3 regions of the Streptomyces sp. RK62 genome follow, and region 1 is predicted to be linked to each of the others. Evidence: riboswitches for the same ligand, from Rfam matches in the RefSeq annotation. Region 1 holds a riboswitch; each other region holds the start of a gene.

Region 1 (6,637 bases):
GCGCAGCCGCTCGGCGTCGTCCAGGGTGCGCAGCAGATGCACACCGGGGACGCCCTCGGTGCCCGGCAGCCGCAGGGGCTCGGCACCCGTGGCGAGGACCAGCACGTCGTAGGGGACGGGCCCGGCCTCGGTGTCCAGGACGTGGTCGGCGGTGCGGACGCCCAGCACCTCGCGGCCGAGCCGCAGTTCGACGCCGAGCGCCTCGAAGTCGACGTCGAAGGCGGAGCCCTCGGCGGTGCCGAGCAGCACCGCCTTGGACAGGGGCGGGCGGTCGTACGGCTGGTGGGGCTCGGCGCCGATCAGGGTGATCGTCCCGGTGAAGCCCTTCTCCCGCAGGGCGACCGCCGTCTGCACACCGGCCATGCCGGCACCGGCGACGACCACGGACCGCTGCGACTGGGTGGTTGGCTCGCTCACCCGCTCACCATAGACACTCGTCGTCAGCTCGGGTTCCGGCCCCGGCCGCGGCGCATGGCGAGGAGCGCGCCCGCACCCATGGCCACCGCCGCGGCGGCCACACCCGTGAGCGGCAGCGCCGAGGAGCCGGTGTCCGCCAGTTCGCCGCCGTTCGAGTCGTCGCCACCCGTCGACGACGACCCGCCGGCCGAGCCGCCCGTGGAACCGCCTGACGAGCCTCCCGTGGAGCCGGCCGACCCGCCGCCCGTCACGTCCAGGGTGATGTCGGCCTTGTCGTTGGCCTTGTCGGGGTCGAACGAGCGGCGTTCGGGGCTCAGCGCGATCGAGCCCTTGGCGCCGGCGATCCGCTTGTCGATCCTCAGCTTGAAGGTGTATTCCATCTGGGCGTCCTCGGGCATGTTCATACCGAGGTGTGCGGGGCAGTTGTACGTCCCGCCCTTGTCGTGGCAGTAGTAGTCACGCTTGACCACCGACGTTCCGGCGGGAAGCTTGATGAGGACGTGGACGCCCGGCACCTCGCCCTCCTCCAGGAGCCAGGCGGGCCCGGCGTTGGCGAACCTCACCTTCATCGTCACCGTGTCACCGGCCCTCCCGCTCAGCGCGGCACCCGTCACGCGATAGTCGGCCGTGTTGACAGTGGTGACCGGCACGTGGACGTACTTCGCGGAACCCGCGCCACCGGCCGGCCCCTCGACCAGTTTCACCGCCGGCGCGGTCCCCGGCACCGACGGCTCTCCGTTCTCGTCGTCCGACGGGGCGTCCCCGTACCCGACACGCAGCCGCAGCCTGTCGTGGTACGCGCGGTCCAGTGCCTCGACCCGGAGAGGCTTCCCGGGCGTGAGCACGACGCCCGGCTCCACCGCCTGGTCGTACGCGCACGTCGCGGTCCAGTACTCGGGCATCTCGTCGTAGGACCTGACGTGCTGCACACGGCAGTTGGAGGGGACGTCCACGAGGTCGAGCCCCCGGGTGACGGAGTAGGAGACCCACGCCGTCCGGGCGGTCACGGTGCCCTTGTTCGCCACGGTGACCGGCAGGTCGAACGTGCTCCCCGGCCGCAGCCCGTGGACCGGCTCGACTCCGCCGAGGACCAGGTCGGGCGCGGCTTCCTCGCCGAAGGCGGCGGGAGCCGCGGCCAGCACGATCAGGCCGGCGACGACAGCGGCACTTGGGGCACGACGGCTGTGCGGGGGTCTGTGCATGGCAGATCCTCTGCTGGGACGCGGGCGGACGGACGGCGCCCACCGGGGAACAGTCCTTGGACCGCTAGACCCCTGCCGGCCGGCAACGGTTGTACGTCCCGCACATGACGGACCGTCAGTCGGATGCGAGGACCTGCTCCACCACGCTGGTGCCGCTGCCCTGCTGCGACTCCCACTCCCAGGTCTCCGCCAGACGCACGCGCCCGTCCGGGAGTTCGCCCACCGTGGACACGCAGTGCCCGGAGGAGGTCGTGCCGTCCCGCTTCAGCTGCACGTACCGGAAGTCGAGGCGGTCGCCGTCCCGGGTGCCGACGAGGTGCCCGCGTACGACGTCGCCGCCGCTGTACTCGGCCCAGATCACGCCGTCCCGCTCGTGGTACGTGAACCGGGTGCGCGTCCCCACCTGCCCCGGTGCCTGGTCGGCGACGGGGGCGAGGACGAGACCGTCGAGTGAGCGGGCCATGCGGGGAGGCTCCCTTACCGATACCGGGGACTGCGGGCTAGGGTGGCCACCGTAGAGCACTCGCGGGAGCCCGGACGCACCGGGCTGAGAGGGAGGCTGGCGGCCTCCGACCGTACGAACCTGATCCGGGTCATGCCGGCGAAGGGAGGGGCTGGACGCCCATGTCGCGTACGCGTACCTCAGACGTCCTCGTCGTGGGGGGCGGGATCATCGGCCTGGTCACGGCGTGGCGGGCCGCGCAACGCGGGTTCGCCACCGCCGTGGTGGACCCGGAGCCGGGCGGCGGGGCCGCCCGGGTGGCGGCCGGGATGCTGGCCGCGGTCACCGAACTGCACTACGGCGAGCAGACCCTGCTCGGCCTGAACCTCGACTCGGCCCGCCGCTATCCGGACTTCGCGGCCGAGCTCACCGACCTCACCGGACACGCCCTCGGCTACCGCAGGTGCGGCACGCTCGCCGTCGCGCTGGACGCGGACGACCGCGCGCATCTGCGCGAGCTGCACGCCCTGCAGAGCCGTTCGGGGCTGGACTCGGAGTGGCTGACGGGCCGGGAGTGCCGGCGCCTGGAGCCGATGCTGGCGCCCGGGGTGCGCGGCGGGCTGCGGGTGGACGGCGACCACCAGATCGACCCGCGGCGGCTCACCGGGGCGCTGCTGGCCGCCTGCGAGCGGGCCGGCGTCACCTTCCACCGGACCTGGGCCGAGCGCCTGGACGTCACCGCGGACCGGGCCACCGGGGTCACCACCACGGACGGCAGCCGGCTGGCCGCGGACCGGGTGGTCCTCGCGGCGGGCAGCCTGAGCGGCCGGCTCGCGGGCGTCCCCGACGCCGTACGGCCGCCGGTGCGGCCCGTGAAGGGGCAGGTGCTGCGGCTGACCGTGCCCAAGGGCCTCGCGCCGTTCCTGAGCCGGACGGTGCGGGCGGTGGTGCGCGGCAGCCAGGTGTATCTGGTGCCGCGCGAGAACGGCGAGCTGGTCGTCGGCGCGACGAGCGAGGAACTGGGCTGGGACACCACGGTGACCGCCGGCGGTGTGTACGAGCTGCTGCGGGACGCCCACGAGCTGGTGCCCGGCATCACCGAGCTGCCGCTGACCGAGACCCGGGCGGGCCTGCGCCCGGCCTCCCCCGACAACGCGCCGCTGCTCGGCCCGACCGCGCTGGACGGGCTGCTGCTCGCCACCGGGCACGGCCGCAACGGCGTACTGCTCGCCCCGGTCACCGGGGACGTCCTGGCGCACGTCCTGACCTCCGGTGAACTGCCGGACGTGGCCCGTGACTTCACCCCGCTGCGGTTCGCCGCCGTCCGCGAGGAGCAGCCCGCATGAACATCTCGCTCAACGGCGAGCGGCGCCGGGTCGACCCCGGTACGGCGCTCGACACCGCCGTACGGCTGCTCACGCGGGCCCCCTCCGGGGTGGCCGCCGCCCTGAACGAGACCGTCGTCCCGCGCGCGCAGTGGCCGTCGACGCCGCTGCGCGAGGGGGACCGCGTCGAGGTCCTGACCGCCGTGCAAGGAGGCTGACCCATGGCCGACGACCCCCTCGTCATCGGGGACCTGACCCTCATCTCCCGGCTGATCATGGGCACGGGCGGGGCGCCCAGCCTGGACGTCCTGGAGCGGGCGCTGGTGGCGTCCGGGACGGAGCTGACGACCGTCGCGATGCGCCGGGTGGACCCCTCGGTGCACGGCTCCGTCCTGTCGGTGCTGGACCGGCTCGGCATCCGGGTGCTGCCGAACACCGCGGGGTGCTTCACGGCGGGCGAGGCGGTGCTGACGGCCCGCCTCGCGCGCGAGGCGCTCGGCACGGACCTGGTGAAGCTGGAGGTCATCGCCGACGAGCGGACCCTGCTGCCCGACCCGGTCGAGCTGCTGGACGCGGCGGAGACGCTGGTGGACGACGGTTTCACGGTGCTCCCGTACACCAATGACGACCCGGTGCTGGCGCGGAAGCTGGAGGACGCCGGATGCGCGGCGATCATGCCGCTGGGCTCACCCATCGGCTCCGGGCTCGGCATCCGCAACCCGCACAACTTCCAGCTGATCGTGGAGCACGCGCGCGTGCCGGTGATCCTGGACGCGGGTGCCGGTACGGCCTCGGACGCGGCGCTCGCGATGGAGCTGGGCTGTGCCGGTGTGATGCTCGCCTCGGCGGTGACGCGGGCCCAGGAGCCGGTGCTGATGGCCGACGCGATGCGGCACGCGGTGGAGGCGGGCCGGCTGGCGCGCCGGGCGGGCCGCATTCCGAGGCGGCACTTCGCGGAGGCGTCCTCGCCGGTGGACGGACTGGCGCGGCTGGACCCGGAACGGCCCGCGTTCTGAACGTACGTTCGATCAAGGCGCCCGAAGGCTGAGGTGTCCGTCACAGGACGGTCGCAGTCCCGCCCCGATCCATGCGGGACCGGACGGGGTGTCGGTGTCGGCTCGTACACTCACCTGCGTGGATACGACCCTTCAGGACCCTCTGGTCGGGCAGGTGCTCGACGGCCGGTATCGCGTGGACGCGCGGATCGCGGTCGGCGGGATGGCCACGGTCTACCGGGCCCTGGACACCCGCCTCGACCGCGTGCTCGCGCTCAAGGTGATGCATCCGGCGCTGGCGGTGGACGGGGCGTTCGTCGAGCGGTTCATCCGGGAGGCGAAGTCCGTCGCCCGGCTGGCCCACCCGAACGTGGTGCAGGTCTTCGACCAGGGCACCGACGGGTCGTACGTCTATCTCGCGATGGAGTACATCGCGGGCTGCACCCTGCGCGACGTCCTGCGCGAGCGCGGGGCGCTCCAGCCGCGGGCCGCGCTCGACATCCTGGAGCCGGTGCTCGCCGCGCTCGGCGCCGCGCACCGTGCGGGGTTCGTGCACCGCGACATGAAGCCGGAGAACGTCCTGATAGGGGACGACGGCCGGGTGAAGGTCGCCGACTTCGGACTGGTGCGCTCGGTGGACACCGTGACCAGCACCACCGGCGCCGTCCTCGGCACCGTCTCGTATCTCGCGCCCGAGCAGATAGAGCAGCCGGGCGCCGCCGACGCCCGTGTCGACGTGTACGCGTGCGGGGTCGTCCTCTACGAGATGCTGACCGGCGAGAAGCCGCACGACGGGGACTCCCCCGCCGTGGTGCTCTACAAGCATCTGCACGAAGACGTGCCGCCGCCCTCCGCGGTGGTGCCGGGCCTGGCCTACGAGCTGGACGAGCTGGTCGCCTCCGCGACCGCCCGCACCCCGGGCGTCCGCCCGTACGACGCCGTGGCCCTCCTCGCGCAGGCCCGCGTGGCGCGCCAGGCGCTCACCGACGAGCAGCTGGACGCGATGCCCCCGCAGGCGCTGTCCGACGGGCACGACAACGCGGACGACCGTACGAGCGTGATCCCGCGCGGGCTGACCGTGCCCCGCCCGCTGCCGGTCGACGGGGACGAGCCCGTGCACCGGACCAGCCGTCTGGAGATGCCCCCGGCCCCGCCGGCCGGGCCGCCCCGCGCGCGCGCCTCGCGCCGGCCGCGCGGCCCGATGGTCGTGGTGGCCGCCGTGCTGCTGGCCCTCGGCCTCGGCGCGGGGATCTGGTACATCAACTCCGGGCAGTTCACCGAGGTCCCCCCGCTGCTGTCGAAGAGCGAGGCGCAGGCCAGGGACCGTCTGGAGCAGGACGGGCTGGACCTCGGCAAGGTGCGGCGGGCGTACAGCGACACCTTCGACCGCGGCACGGTCATGAGCACCGACCCGAAGCCGGGCGCCCGCATCCGGCAGAACGACTCCGTGGACCTGGTCGTCTCCCTCGGCCCGAAGACGGTGAAGGTGCCGGACCTCAGGGACCGCACGCCGGCCCAGGCGCGGGCCGCGCTGAAGGAGCGCGGTCTGGAGCCGGGCATGGTCACGCGGGAGTTCGACGACGAGATCGCGCGCGGCTCGGTCATCTCCACGTCCCCGGGCGAGGGCACCACGGTCCGCTCGGGCTCGGCGGTCGCGCTGACCGTCAGCAAGGGCAGCCCGGTCGACCTCCCGGACGTCACCGGCGAGAGCCCCGAGGACGCGCGGGCCGAGCTGGAGGAGGCCGGCCTGAAGGTGCGGATCGCGCCCGGCCGGGTCAACTCGGAGTTCGACGCGGGTCTGGTCGCCCGGCAGTCGCCGGGCGAGGGCACCCAGGCGGCCGAGGGCGACACCGTCACGCTGACCCTCTCCAAGGGCCCCGAGATGATCGAGGTCCCGGACGTGGTCGGCGACAGCGTCGACGACGCCAAGGCCCAGCTGGAGGCCGCCGGCTTCGAGGTCGACGAGGACCGCGGACTGCTCGGCCTGTTCGGGGACACGGTGAAGAAGCAGTCCCCGAAGGGCGGGGACAAGGCGCCGAAGGGGTCGACGGTCACCATCACCATCCGGTGAGGCCGGTGACGGCGGGCGGGGGCGGCCGGGTGACCGGGTGACCGGGCCGTTCCCGCCGCATGACACCCTGGACGGGTGAGAAGTCAGCAGTCCGGTTCCGCCCTCCCCGGCCCCTCCCGCAACCCCGTCGGCGGCCACGTCCCGGTGGCCGGCGGTCTCAGCTCCGTCGGCCTCGCCTACGCCCG
Region 2 (6,637 bases), on a different contig from region 1:
CGCGTCGGCCGCGATCTCGGGGGCCACCTCGTACGGCAGTCCGGCGGCGAGCGTCGCGTCGGCGCGGTGGACGGTGAGCTCGTGCGTCATCCGGCGGGCCCAGAACCCGGCGGTGGGGACCCCGGCCCACGACCACACGGCGGTGTCCGGGCCGGCCGCCCGCAGCGTGCCGACGAGCAGGTCGCCGGTCTCCGCCAGCCAGGCGTCGAGCGCGACGGGGTCGCCCTGCGCGTCGGGGCCCTGCGCGCCCGGCACGGTCTCCTCCGGGATCTCCTTCTCGGCGCGTGTCCGCACCATCAGCTCCACCCAGCGCAGGGCCTCCCCCGTGTGCCGGACGAGCTGCTCCAGCGACCAGTCGGGGCAGGTCGGCACGGTGGCCGACAGATCGGCCCCGGAGGTCACCACGGCCCTCAGCAGGCCGACCTGGTGATCTATCTCGTCGCAGTAGCGATCATGTGCGAGCGTCGTCATGCCCGCACCCTAAGCGCCGGGCGATCAGCCGAGCACCACGATTTCCGCCGGGTCGAACTCCACGCCGACCACGTCCCCGACCTCCGGCGCCTCCCGCAGCGCGCACGCGGCCTCCAGGCGCGGCGCCTCCTCGGGCCGCAACTGCAGGGCGACATGGGTGCCGCGGAACGTCCGCGCGGCCACCGTGCAGTGCAGTCCCTCGTCGGGCGCGACGAGCCGTACCCCGGCGGGCCGTACGAGCAGGGGCCGGGTGCCCTGCGGGGCGTTCTCGCCGACCGGGAGCTTGCCCCAGGGGGTGTCGGCGGCCTCCCCGGCGACGGTGCCCTCGACCACGTTGTCGAAGCCCAGGAAGCGGGCCACGAACGCGTCGGCCGGGTGCTGCCACACCTCCAGCGGCGTCCCGGTCTGGGCGATCCCGCCGTCCCGCATCACCACGACCCGGTCGGCGAGCGCGAACGCCTCACCCTGGTCGTGGGTGACGGCGAGCACGGTCGTACCCAACCGCCCGAACAGCTCCCGCAGTTCGACGACGAGGCGCTCCCTCAGCGAGCGGTCGAGCTGCCCCAGCGGCTCGTCCAGCATCAGCAGTCGCGGTCGGGGCGCGAGGGCGCGGGCGAGCGCCACCCGCTGCTGCTCGCCGCCGGACAGCGAGGCGACGGCCCGGCCGGCGGCTCCCGGCAGCCCGACGAGGTCAAGCAACTCGGAGACCCGGTCGGCCTGTTCACGGCGGGACGCCCCGTGCATCCGCGCGCCGAAGGCGACATTGCCGCCGACGTCCCGCTGCGGGAACAGCTGGTGGTCCTGGAACATCAGGCCGACGCCACGCCGGTGCGCGGGCACCCCGGCCTGGTCGCGCCCGTCGAGGGTGACCCGGCCGGCGTCCAGGCGCTGCAGCCCCGCCACGGCCCGCAGCAGCGTCGACTTCCCGCTGCCGCTGGGCCCCAGCACGCACACGATCTCGTGCTCGGCGACCTCCAGGTCGACGGCGTCGAGCACCGCCCGCCCACCGAAGCGGACCGTCGCGCCCTCGAGGCTCAGCAGCATCTAGAACTCCCCCGTCCGGTCGGTGCGCAGCCGCTCCAGCACGAGGAGCGCCACCGCGCACACCACCATCAGCACCGTCGAAAGGGCCATCGCCTGGCCGTAGTTGAGGTCGCCCGCCCGCCCCAGCAGCCGGGCCACGGCGACCGGCAGCGTCGGGTTGTCGGGCCGTGCGATGAACACGGTCGCGCCGAACTCGCCGAGCGACACGGCGAAGGCGAACCCGGCCGCGATCAGCAGCGCCCGCCGCACCATCGGCAGGTCGATCTCCCGCCACACCCGCCACGGCGAGGCGCCGAGCACCGCGGCCGCCTCCCGCAGCCGGTCGTCGACGGCCCGCAGCACGGGCAGCATGGTCCGTACGACGAACGGCACCCCGACCAGCGCCTGCGCGAGCGGCACCAGGATCCAGCTGCTGCGGAGGTCGAGCGGCGGCTCGTCCAGGGAGATCAGGAACCCGAATCCGACGGTCACCGCGGACACCCCGAGCGGCAGCATCAGCAGCGCGTCGAAGCCCCGCACGAACCGGCCCGCGTCACGCCGGGTCAGCGCGGCCGCCGCGAGTCCGCCGACCAGCACGGCGATGAGGGTGGCGACGACGGCGTACTCGAGCGAGTTGCCGATCGCCTCGATCGGGGCGACGAGGAAGACCCCGCCGTCGGCCTCGGTGAGCGCCCGGTAGTAGCCGAGGTCCGGCGCGTCGAGCGACCGCTGCACCAGCACGGCCAGCGGCAGCAGCAGGAGTACGACGATGACGGCCAGGACGCCGGCCAGCAGCGCCCACTGCCCGGCCCCGCGCGGCCGCCGCGAGGTCAGGGCCGCGTCGACCAGCCGCAGGGTGCTCTCCCGCCGCCGTACGGTCCACGCGTGCACGGCGAGGATCGCGCCGACCGCCACGAACTGCACGATCGTCAGCACGGCGGCCGTGGACAGGTCGAAGATCTCCGAGGTCTGCCGGTAGATCTCCACCTCCAGGGTGGAGAACGCCGGCCCGCCGAGGATCTGCACGACGCCGAACGACGTGAAGGTGAACAGGAAGACCATGAGCACGGCGGCGGCCACGGCGGGCCCGAGCGCCGGCAGGGTGACGGTCCGCCAGGCGGTCCACCGGGACGCCCCCAGCATCCGCGCGGCCTCCTCCTGCCGGGGGTCCAGCTGCGCCCACAGCCCGCCCACCGTGCGTACGACGACGGCGTAGTTGAAGAAGACGTGCGCGAGCAGGATCGCCCACACGGTCGTGTCGAGCCGTACGCCCCACAGCTCGTCGAGCAGCCCGCCGCGGCCGACGAGCGCGAGGAACGCGGTGCCGACGACGACGGTCGGCAGCACGAACGGCACGGTCACGACGGCCCGCAGGACCTGTTTGCCGGGGAAGTCGAAGCGGGCGAAGACATAGGCGCCGGGCAGCGCGATCAGCAGGGTGAGCGCGGTGGAGGCGAGGGCCTGCCAGGTGGTGAACCACAGCACGTGCCGGATGTCGGACTGCCCGAGCACGTCCCACAGCCGCCCGAACCGCCACACCCCGTCGACGTGCAGGCCGCGCGCCACGATCGCGGCGACCGGGTAGGCGAAGAACACCGCGAAGAACGCGACGGGCACGGCGACGAGACCGAGCCGCGCCGCCGCGCTCCGCGTACGGCGTCCCACTACCTCAGGACGAGCGAGGTCCACGACTTGACCCAGTCGTCACGATGGTCGGCGATCTTCGCCGGGTCCATGGTCTGGGGGTTCTCGGCCGCCGGCCCGAACTCCGTGAACTCCTCGGGCACCTGGGCGCCCTCGACCACGGGGTAGACGAACATGTTCAGCGGCATGTCGTCCTGGAACGTCTTGGACACCAGGAAGTCGATCAGGGCCTTGCCGCCCTCGGCGTTCTTGGCGTTGCTCAGCAGACCGGCGTACTCGAACTGCCGGAAGCAGGTGCCGTCCGCGACACCGGTCGGCGCGGTGGTCGGCCTAGGGTCGGCGTAGATGACCTCGGCGGGCGGCGAGGAGGCGTACGACACCACGAGCGGCCGGTCGCCCTTGGCCTTCTTGCCGCCGGCGGACCCGGAGAACTCCTCGTTGTAGGCCTGGTCCCAGCCGCTGACGACCTTGACGCCGTTGGCCTTCAGCTTCTTCCAGTAGTCCTGCCAGCCCTCGTCCCCGTACTTGGCGGCGGTCCCGAGCAGGAACCCGAGGCCGGGCGAGGAGGTGGAGGCGTTCTCGGTGACGAGGAGGTCCTTGTAGGCGGGCTTGATCAGGTCGTCGAACGAGGTCGGCGGGGCCAGCTTGTGCTTGCTGAAGTACGCCTTGTCGTAGTTGACGCAGATGTCGCCGGTGTCGACGGGCGTGACCCGGTGCTTGTCCTGGTCGACCCGGAACTCGGGCAGGATCCTGTCCGAGCCCTTGGCCTCGTACGGCTGGAACAGGCCGTTGTCGAGGGCGCGGGACAGCAGGGTGTTGTCGACGCCGAAGAAGACGTCGCCCTGCGGGTTGTCCTTGGTCAGGATGGCCTTGTTGACGGCCTCCCCGGCGTCGCCGTCCTCCAGGACCCGGACCTTGTAGCCGGACTGCTTCTCGAAGGCGGCGAGGACGTCCTTGGACACGGCCCACGAACTATGGCTGACCAGTGTGACGGTCTTGGAACCGCCGCCGCTGTCGTCCCCGCCGGACGACCCGCAGGCGGACAGCGTGACGAGCCCCAGCCCGACGGCCAGGACGGTGACCTTCTTGGTGATGCCCACTTGATTCCTCCTGGAGTGACCAGGAAGAGACGCGGCCCTGCCCGTGGCCCCGGGGGGCTAGGTCGTATCCGTAAAGTCGCGTCGTCCGCCCGGAGGGCGGGCCGAGCGGCGTCCGGTGCGTGCTCTCGGCGTGCCGGGCGGACTCCCGCGTACTGGTTGTACGCGGGTGGCCGGCCGGTGCGGCGAGAGTGCGTGCCGGACGTCGAACGGCAGACGGGACTTTGCGGACACGGCCTAGGGCAGGGCGCAACAGCTCGAGTGATGACCGATCTCCCTACCCAGAATGACCTGGGCCAGGTTCGGAGGGTCTGCGGCCGGTGCCGCACTCTCAGCGCTGTGGCGCTCCCCTGTCGGAATATGCAGATGTGTTGACGCCGGTCAGACTACCGCTCGGTGGCGGCGAGCTGACCACACGCCCCGTCGATCTCCTGACCACGGGTGTCCCGGATCGTCACCGGTACACCGTGGGCGGCGATGGCCTCGACGAACGCCTTCTCGTCCTCGGGCCGCGAGGCGGTCCACTTCGACCCCGGAGTCGGGTTCAGCGGAATCAGATTCACGTGCACGGGCTTGCCCTTGAGCAGCCGCCCGAGCCGGTCACCGCGCCAGGCCTGGTCGTTGATGTCCCGGATGAGCGCGTACTCGATGGACAGCCGGCGCCCGGACCGGGCCGCGTACTCCCACCCGGCGTCCAGCACCTCCCGCACCTTCCACCGCGTGTTCACGGGGACGAGGGTGTCCCGCAGCTCGTCGTCGGGCGCGTGCAGCGAGATCGCGAGCCGGCACTTGAACCCCTCATCGGCGAACCGATGAATGGCAGGCACCAGCCCGACCGTCGAAACGGTGATCCCCCGCTGCGAAAGCCCCAGCCCGTCGGGCTCCGGATCGGTGAGCCGCCGAATGGCCCCGACGACCCGCTTGTAGTTGGCGAGCGGCTCGCCCATCCCCATGAAGACGATGTTGGACAGCCGAGCGGGCCCACCGGGCACATCCCCGTCCCGCAGCGCCCGCATCCCATCGACGATCTGATGAACGATCTCAGCGGTCGACAGATTACGATCCAGCCCAGCCTGTCCCGTAGCGCAGAAGGGACAGTTCATCCCACACCCGGCCTGCGAGCTGATGCACATGGTCACCCGGTCCGGGTACCGCATCAGCACCGACTCGACGAGCGTCCCGTCGAACAGCCGCCACAGCGTCTTACGCGTGGTCCCCTGGTCGGTCGACAGATGCCGCACGACGGTCATCAGCTCGGGCAGCAACTCGTCCCGCAGCTTGGCACGCGACCCGGCGGGGATGTCGGTCCACTGCTCCGGATCGTGCGCGTACCGCGCGAAGTAGTGCTGCGACAGCTGCTTGGCACGAAACGGCTTCTCGCCGATCGCGGCGACGGCGTCCTTGCGCTCACCGGGCGTGAGATCGGCAAGATGCCGCGGCGGCTTCTTGGCTCCGCGCGGGGCGACGAATGTGAGTTCTCCGGGTGCAGGCATAACCCTTCCAGTGTGGCAGATCATCTGCGAAGGCCAGGCGGGAGCGGGATGGAGGCGTAGGTGCATGCCGATGACCGCCCTTGATCGCCACCTGCGACACGGTCGGAGGACGAGATGTTGCTGCCCTGATCACACGAGAAGAGGCTGAGCGGGACGTCACCGGATCTCTGCGCGCGGACGAGACCGCGCCGGTCGTGGTGGACGGAGGGAGCGCGTGCGATGAGGGTCATGCTGAGAGCGCATCTGGACACCCAGATCTCGAATGAGGCGCTCAAGAACGGCACGCTGCCGCAGATCATGCAGTCGATGACGGAACGACTCAAGCCTGAGGCTGCCTACTTCGGGCCCAGCGAAGGCGGGCGGTCCTGCACCTTCGTCTTCGACATGCAGGACAGTTCACTGCTGCCCACGATCACGGAACCACTCCTCGAGGGACTCGGCGCGAAGATCGAGATCCAGCCGGTGATGAACAGCGAAGACCTGCAGAAGGGTCTTGCCGCGCTGCAACGGGGGTGACCTCTTCGGCCGCCCACAACGCTCGATCCGCCGCAACGGGTGCCGGCCGCGTCTGCTCGGCGCTCCAGTCACTCGCCGAGGAGCTTGAGCTGGTACCTGGCGGTGAGTTCGGCGACCCACTCGTCGGAGAACCCGAGACCGTACTGCTCGCCCAGCTCGGCCCGGCGCTGGAGGAACTCGGCAGGATCGGAGGCCGTCTCGCCGGCCGTGCCCAGTGCGGCGAAGAACCCCTCGAAGCCCGCGGGGGAGATGATCTCCAGGATCCTCGCCGGTTCCGGGCCGGCGTTCCAGAAGGTGTGCAGGATGCCTCGCGGTTTGAGGATGTACGAGCCCGGACCCGCCGTGGCCTCCTCGTCGCCCACTCGTGCGCCGACCCTGCCCTGCAGGACGTAC
Region 3 (6,637 bases), on a different contig from region 1:
CGATCGGCGTCCGCTCGCCATGAGTGAGCCGCTTACCCGTTGCCACATCCTCGACCTCGATGACCTCATAGGCCTCGGGGCAGTGCACGAGCACCTCCCGACCGTCGGCCAGCGCGCCGAGCGCCACCGGGTAGTCGAAGTCCTCGGCGTGGTAGTGGCTCCGGTTGAGCTCACGAACGATCCGCTGTCCGTCGAGGAGCAGGGCTTTCGTCCCCCGCTCGGTGTACGTGACGGTGTACCGGCCGGACGGTGAGACGACGGCCCGGTCGAAGGGGTACGCGTACAGCTGCCGTGACTGGTGCTCGGCGCCGTCGGATGTCCAGCGCCGTCCCCCATCCACTCTGTCGACGAGGTCGTCCCCGTCCCACATCAACGACCGCACCTTGCCGGTCGCCTGCCACCGCACCACCTCGGTGCTGTCCATCGTTGCCCTCCACACGCGGACGTAGGCCGTACGTCCTCGACGCATCATGGTGGAGCAACCACGGTCGCGTCGCCGCATTACGGATCGACTCGGGCCCGCGAACTCCGTGGGGCGCGGGCCCGAGTCGTCGTTCCGGGTGCTGGGTCAGTCCGCCAGGGGCAGGTACACCCTGTTGCCCGCTGCCGCGAACTCCTTCGACTTCTGGGCCATGCCCTGTTCGATCTCGCCCTCGATCTCCTCCTGGGTGCCGCCGTGCCGGCGGCGAATGTCCTGGGAGATCTTCATCGAGCAGAACTTCGGTCCGCACATGGAGCAGAAGTGGGCCGTCTTGGCCGGCTCCGCCGGGAGCGTCTCGTCGTGGAACTCGCGGGCCGTGTCCGGGTCGAGCGCCAGGTTGAACTGGTCCTCCCAGCGGAACTCGAAGCGGGCGTCGGACAGCGCGTCGTCCCACTCCTGCGCGCCGGGGTGGCCCTTGGCGAGGTCGGCCGCGTGCGCGGCGATCTTGTAGGTGATGACGCCGGTCTTGACGTCGTCGCGGTTGGGCAGGCCCAGGTGCTCCTTGGGCGTCACGTAGCAGAGCATCGCGGTGCCCCACCAGGCGATCATCGCGGCGCCGATGCCCGACGTGATGTGGTCGTAGGCCGGAGCCACATCCGTCGTTAGCGGGCCGAGCGTGTAGAACGGGGCCTCCTCGCAGATCTCCTGCTGGAGGTCGATGTTCTCCTTGATCTTGTGCATCGGGACATGACCGGGGCCCTCGATCATGGTCTGCACGTTGAACCGCTTGGCGATGGTGTTGAGCTCCCCGAGCGTCCTCAACTCCGCGAACTGCGCCTCGTCGTTGGCGTCCGCGATCGACCCCGGCCGCAGGCCGTCGCCGAGGGAGTACGTCACGTCGTAGGCGGCGAGGATCTCGCAGAGCTCCTCGAAGTTCTCGTACAGGAAGCTCTCCTTGTGGTGCGCGAGGCACCACGCGGCCATGATCGAGCCGCCGCGCGAGACGATGCCCGTCTTTCGGTTCGCGGTGAGCGGCACGTACGGCAGGCGCACGCCCGCATGGACCGTCATGTAGTCCACGCCCTGCTCGGCCTGCTCGATGACCGTGTCCTTGTAGATCTCCCAGGTCAGTTCCTCGGCCTTGCCGTCGACCTTCTCCAGCGCCTGGTAGAGCGGCACCGTGCCGATGGGCACAGGGGAGTTGCGCAGCACCCACTCGCGGGTGGTGTGAATGTTGCGGCCGGTGGAGAGGTCCATGACCGTGTCGGCGCCCCAGCGGGTCGCCCAGGTCATCTTCTCGACCTCCTCCTCGATGGAGGATGTCACGGCGGAGTTACCGATGTTGGCGTTGACCTTCACCAGGAACCGCTTGCCGATGATCATCGGCTCGATCTCCGGGTGGTTGACGTTGGCGGGCAGAACCGCCCGGCCCGCGGCGATCTCCTCACGGACCACCTCGGGGTCGACGTTCTCCCGGATCGCCACGAACTCCATCTCAGGAGTGATCTCCCCGCGACGGGCGTACGCAAGCTGCGTGACCGCCCGGCCGTCACGGCTGCGCCGGGGCTGACGCGGCCGTCCCGGGAACACCGCGTCGAGGTTGCGCAGACCTCCGCGCGGCGCCGTGTGCTTGATGCCGTCGTCCTCGGGCCGGACGGGCCGGCCCGCGTACTCCGCGGTGTCCCCGCGGGCGATGATCCAGTTCTCCCGCAGCGGAGGCAGCCCCCGACGGACGTCGGTCTCGGCGGCTGGATCGGTGTACGGGCCCGAGGTGTCATACAGCGTGACCGACTGCCCGTTGGTGAGGTGCACCTGGCGGACCGGCACCCGCAGATCGGGGCGTGAGCCCTCGACATACGCCTTGTGCCAGCCGATGGACTTCCCGGCCTCGGTGGAGGATTCGCTCTGCACGGGCGTTTCGTCCTGGTTCGAGGCAGGCGTGCGCGCGTCCTTGATGGTCATGAGACCTACTCCCTACGCCGGCATTACCCGGTAACAGGTTCGGCGGTCGACGCAGCGATATCCGTCTGCCGATGTTTCATGTGAAACATCGCTGGGACGGAGGTCAGCGCCCTCTCAGCCCGGTGCTCCGAGCTCCCGCGTGTACAAAGGTGGTTCTACGCTAACGTCAGTTCGGGCGCGGTGAACAGAGGGCCCCCGCCGTTCTTGCGATGATCGCAGGGTGACCACGATGCATGAACCTCCGTTCCCTCCGCCCGAACCGCGCCGAGACTCAGGCCCCGACAACGGCACCGCACAACGCAACGACCGTCAGGGCGGCTGGAGTTCGGGAGCGCCCGGAGGCGGCTCCGACGGCGGACACGGGCACGACCCCGGTCACGGGCATGGTTCCGGGCCCGGCTCCGGCTCCGGTCATGGGCACGGTCATGGGCATGGGCATGGGCATGGGCACAGCCACTCCCACGGTCCGGCCGCTCCGGTCTCCCGTCATCTGCGCAAGGTCATCGCGGCCGTCCTGATCCCGTTCGCCGCCGCGGTCGTGGTCGGCCTCGCCGTGCTCTGGCCGGGCGGCGCCCCGGCGCACGAGCGCACCGGGGTCGGCTTCGACCGGCAGACCCAGCAGGCCACGGTCACCAAGGTGGTCGAGCTGAGCTGCAAGGAGGTGGGCGCCGGAGGAGTACCGCCGACCGGCGACACCTCCACCCCCTCGGGCTCCTCCGCGGTGCGCGAGGAGAGCGGCACCTGCAAAAAGGCGACGATCCGCGTCGACACGGGGAAGGACAAGGGCCGTACGTTCACGGAGGTCGTCCAGCCCGACCAGTCACGGCAGTTGAGCGAGGGCCAGGAGGTCGTGGTCGCCTACGAGCCCTCCGCTCCCAAGGACCTCCAGTACGCGGTCACGGACGTCAACCGGCGCGTCCCGCTGTCGGTGCTCGCCGGGATCTTCGCCGTCGCCGTCGTACTCGTCGGACGGCTGCGGGGCGTCATGGCCCTGGTCTCCCTGGCGATCAGCTTCCTGCTGCTCAACTTCTTCATCCTGCCGGCGATCCTGCAGGGCTCGAACCCGCTGGTGGTCGCCGTGGTGGGAGCGAGCGCCATCATGCTCATCGCGCTCTATCTGTGTCACGGTCCATCGGCACGGACGTCCGTCGCGGTCCTCGGCACCCTGATCTCGCTCCTGCTGATCGGCGTCCTGGGCTCGGTGTTCATCGACTGGGCCGCGCTGACCGGCAACACCGACGACAACACCGGCCTCATCCACGGCCTGTACCCGTCGATCGACATGAGCGGACTGCTGCTGGCCGGGATCATCATCGGCTCGCTCGGTGTGCTCGACGACGTGACGGTCACCCAGACCTCCGCGGTCTGGGAGCTGCACGAGGCCAACCCCACGATGGGCTGGCGCGGGCTGTACCGGGCCGGTATCCGCATCGGACGCGACCACATCGCGTCCGTCGTCAACACCCTCGTCCTCGCCTACGCGGGTGCCGCACTGCCCTTGCTGCTGCTCTTCTCCATCGCCCAGAGCGGTGTCGGCACGGTCGCCAACAGCGAGTTGGTGGCCGAGGAGATCGTGCGCACGCTGGTGGGCTCCATCGGACTCGTCGCCTCCGTGCCGGTGACCACGGCCCTGGCCGCCCTGGTGGTGTCGGCCGACCGACCCGAGCCCGGCAGGGCGCCGGCGCCTGCGGGGGCCCAGCCGGCCGTTGCGGGCACCGCACCGGCCATGGGACGGAGTACACGGGGTGGACGGGGTCGGCGCCGCAAGCGGTGAGGCGCCGGCGTGAGGCGCCCCGTCAGGCGCCCTCGAGGGGCATCCCGAGAGCCGTCCCATGAGGTGCCCCACCTCCGCTGAAGCGTTACGCCACCCCCACCCCCCGCCGCCACGCGACACGTCAGCCCGCGCTCTGCTCCTCCGCCAGGATGCGGTCCAGGGCCTCGTCGAGATGCGCGTCGAAGTCGGCGAGCGCCCCCTCCTGTCCGAGCGGTACCAGCTTGTCGGTGCGGTCCAGGAAGGCCACGAGCGGGGCGACGGAGGAACGGAACAGCGCCTGGTCCAGGCCCACCTGGAGCCGGATCAGCACATCGCCGAGGGTGTCGGACCCGGCCGGTGAGACCCGTACATCGCCTTCCCCGCAGGGCCGGCCCACCCCGTCGACCAGCAGCTCGCGGCCGAAGGCCCAGGTGACCGGGGCGTCACCGGGCAGATGGAAGGTGAGCCGCACGGCGTAGGGATCACAGCACTCGTAGCGCAGTTCGACCGGGATGCGGAAGGAGAGCTCCTCGGAGACGAGAAAGCTCATCATGACCTCTGCCTGTACGGACTCGCGCATCGCCTACCCCGTCGGTTGCCTTCGACTGGCCGGGACGACCCCGACACTGGTGGAATCTTGCTGAACGTACACGAGAGATCACAAGGAGTGAGTTTTCAGATACTGATAGAGAGCGCGAGTGACCCCAGAAGCCGGCCGATCTCGACCTGGAGCTGACGCACCGCCGACGGCAACCGGTCGGCCTGGTGGAAGGGGAGGGACAGGGCCATCGTCGCGGCCGTCGTGCCCACCGTGATGGGAATCGCCGCACAGACCGTGCCCAGCGCGTACTCCTGACGCTCGGTCACCGGCGCCATCCGCCCGGCCTGGTCCAGGCGTCGTAGCAGGCTGGCGCTGTCCCGGACGGTGTAGGGCGTGATGGCGCGCACCGGATGCCGGTCCAGATGGTCGCGCCGGGCCTCCTCGTCCAACTGGGAGAGCAGACACTGGCCGATGGCGTGGGCATGGCCGGTCTCACGGAAGTCGGCCCACTCCTGCACCGCCGGATTGCCCGGGGTGTCGGAGACGCACATGACCTCGATCTCACCCTCGCGGTACTGGGCGTAGTAAACCGGGACACCGATCGCGTCACGCCATCGAGCGAGTGCGTCGACCATTGTGCTGCGACGTTTCTGCTGGGCGCTGCTGCTGCTCAGCCGCACGGCGGCGTCACCGAGGAAGAACAGCCCCTTGTCGCGGCGCAGATAGCCCTCGTGCACCAGGGTGCGCAGCAGGTGGTAGGCCGTGGGCAGCGCCAGGCCCGTCTCCCGGGCGAGTTGCTTGGCGGGAGCGCCGTACGTATGACCCGCGACGCACTCCAGCAGGCGCATGGCGCGCTGCACGGATCCGATGAGGGTCGCGGACGGCGGCTGCTCCGGGGGTGCCGGGGCCGTCTCGGAGACCGGCGTCGTCTGCCGGGGGACCTGGGGCACCGAGCAGGGGCGCGGCTGTTCCAGGGGGTGGTGGGTCGGTGTGGGTGGGGCGGTGTCAACCGTGGCCAAGGTCACTCCCGAGGGGCGAGGGGGAGCCCGTGCGGGGGAACACGGGGAGGGGTGCACGCCGCTCGCGGGGACGGCCCCGCGTCGATTCACGGACTCTATTGGCCCGTCGTCCCTGACGGCCGCACGGCCGGGAAAACTTCCCTCGCCCGAGGGAACCGGTGATTCCTGTTACCGCCCACCGGTCCCCGGAGACCTCACCAGTCGCCGCGCGACGACGAACTCGACGTGAACTTCCTGACGACGTAGATCAGTCCGCCGACCAGGGCCACGAAGACCAGCAGCTTGAAGAGCAGTCCGATCACGAAGCCGACGACGCTGGCTATCAGCCCGCCGAACACGACCAGGGCGATGACCGGCACCGCGATCCACTTCACCCACCACGGCAGTCCCGCGAAGATCTCACGCATCGCCCTTTTCCTTACCTCTCCGCCCGTCCAGTGCGGGTCCTGACTGTCGAGGGGAATCCCATCCGATTCCCTGCACCCGATGCTAGGACCGGCAGGTGGTCCGGCGGGGGCCTCGCAGCCCTTGTCCTCCCCTGATCGAACCCTGAGGGAACCCCGAGACGCGAAGTCAGTTCTCGGGCGGAGAGAAGACCACGAGCACCCTCAGGTCCTCGCTGATGTGGTGGAACTTGTGCGCGACCCCGGCCGGGACGTAGACGACGCTCCCCCGCGCCACATGCGTCGTCTCCAGGCCGACGGTGATCTGGGCGCGGCCGCTCACGACGAAGTAGACCTCGTCCTGGTTGTGCGGTTGTTGTGGATCGTGCTCGCCCGCGTCGAGCGCGTACAGCCCGACCGACATGTTCCGCTCTCGCAGAAACTGCAGGTAGGCACCGTCGTTGGCGGCACGCTCCGCCTCCAGTTCATCCAGCCGGAAGGCCTTCATCGCAGTCATCCGCCCTCGTCGCAGTGCTCTTGGCCGATCTCGTCTGCCAC

The links. A riboswitch is a leader RNA that binds a small molecule or an ion and turns the genes downstream of it on or off. The one in region 1 is predicted to bind thiamine pyrophosphate.
Region 2: another riboswitch for thiamine pyrophosphate. It lies ahead of KBY32_RS06150 (thiamine ABC transporter substrate binding subunit); the one in region 1 lies ahead of thiO (glycine oxidase ThiO).
Region 3: another riboswitch for thiamine pyrophosphate. It lies ahead of thiC (phosphomethylpyrimidine synthase ThiC); the one in region 1 lies ahead of thiO (glycine oxidase ThiO).

Annotation. Positions count from the first base shown of each region.
Region 1 covers NZ_JAGPYD010000013.1:165,060-171,696, reverse strand. Annotated here, with positions in the region: gene KBY32_RS25325 (NAD(P)/FAD-dependent oxidoreductase) at 1-363, opposite strand, end outside; gene KBY32_RS25320 (hypothetical protein) at 441-1,619, opposite strand; gene KBY32_RS25315 (hypothetical protein) at 1,735-2,082, opposite strand; TPP riboswitch at 2,135-2,246, shown strand; gene thiO (glycine oxidase ThiO) at 2,244-3,407, shown strand; gene thiS (sulfur carrier protein ThiS) at 3,404-3,604, shown strand; gene KBY32_RS25300 (thiazole synthase) at 3,608-4,402, shown strand; gene pknB (Stk1 family PASTA domain-containing Ser/Thr kinase) at 4,521-6,452, shown strand; gene KBY32_RS25290 (deoxyribonuclease IV) at 6,528-6,637, shown strand, end outside.
Region 2 covers NZ_JAGPYD010000002.1:522,266-528,902, reverse strand. Annotated here, with positions in the region: gene KBY32_RS06165 (maleylpyruvate isomerase family mycothiol-dependent enzyme) at 1-471, opposite strand, end outside; gene KBY32_RS06160 (ABC transporter ATP-binding protein) at 496-1,515, opposite strand; gene KBY32_RS06155 (iron ABC transporter permease) at 1,516-3,183, opposite strand; gene KBY32_RS06150 (thiamine ABC transporter substrate binding subunit) at 3,159-4,238, opposite strand; TPP riboswitch at 4,492-4,597, opposite strand; gene rlmN (23S rRNA (adenine(2503)-C(2))-methyltransferase RlmN) at 4,622-5,728, opposite strand; gene KBY32_RS06140 (DUF3303 family protein) at 5,948-6,244, shown strand; gene KBY32_RS06135 (cupin domain-containing protein) at 6,313-6,637, opposite strand, start outside.
Region 3 covers NZ_JAGPYD010000007.1:170,797-177,433, forward strand. Annotated here, with positions in the region: gene KBY32_RS15355 (hypothetical protein) at 1-424, opposite strand, end outside; gene thiC (phosphomethylpyrimidine synthase ThiC) at 569-2,383, opposite strand; TPP riboswitch at 2,376-2,532, opposite strand; gene KBY32_RS15365 (YibE/F family protein) at 2,604-4,157, shown strand; gene KBY32_RS15370 (SsgA family sporulation/cell division regulator) at 4,279-4,716, opposite strand; gene KBY32_RS15375 (helix-turn-helix domain-containing protein) at 4,812-5,537, opposite strand; gene KBY32_RS15380 (DUF5326 family protein) at 5,891-6,103, opposite strand; gene KBY32_RS15385 (cupin domain-containing protein) at 6,270-6,587, opposite strand.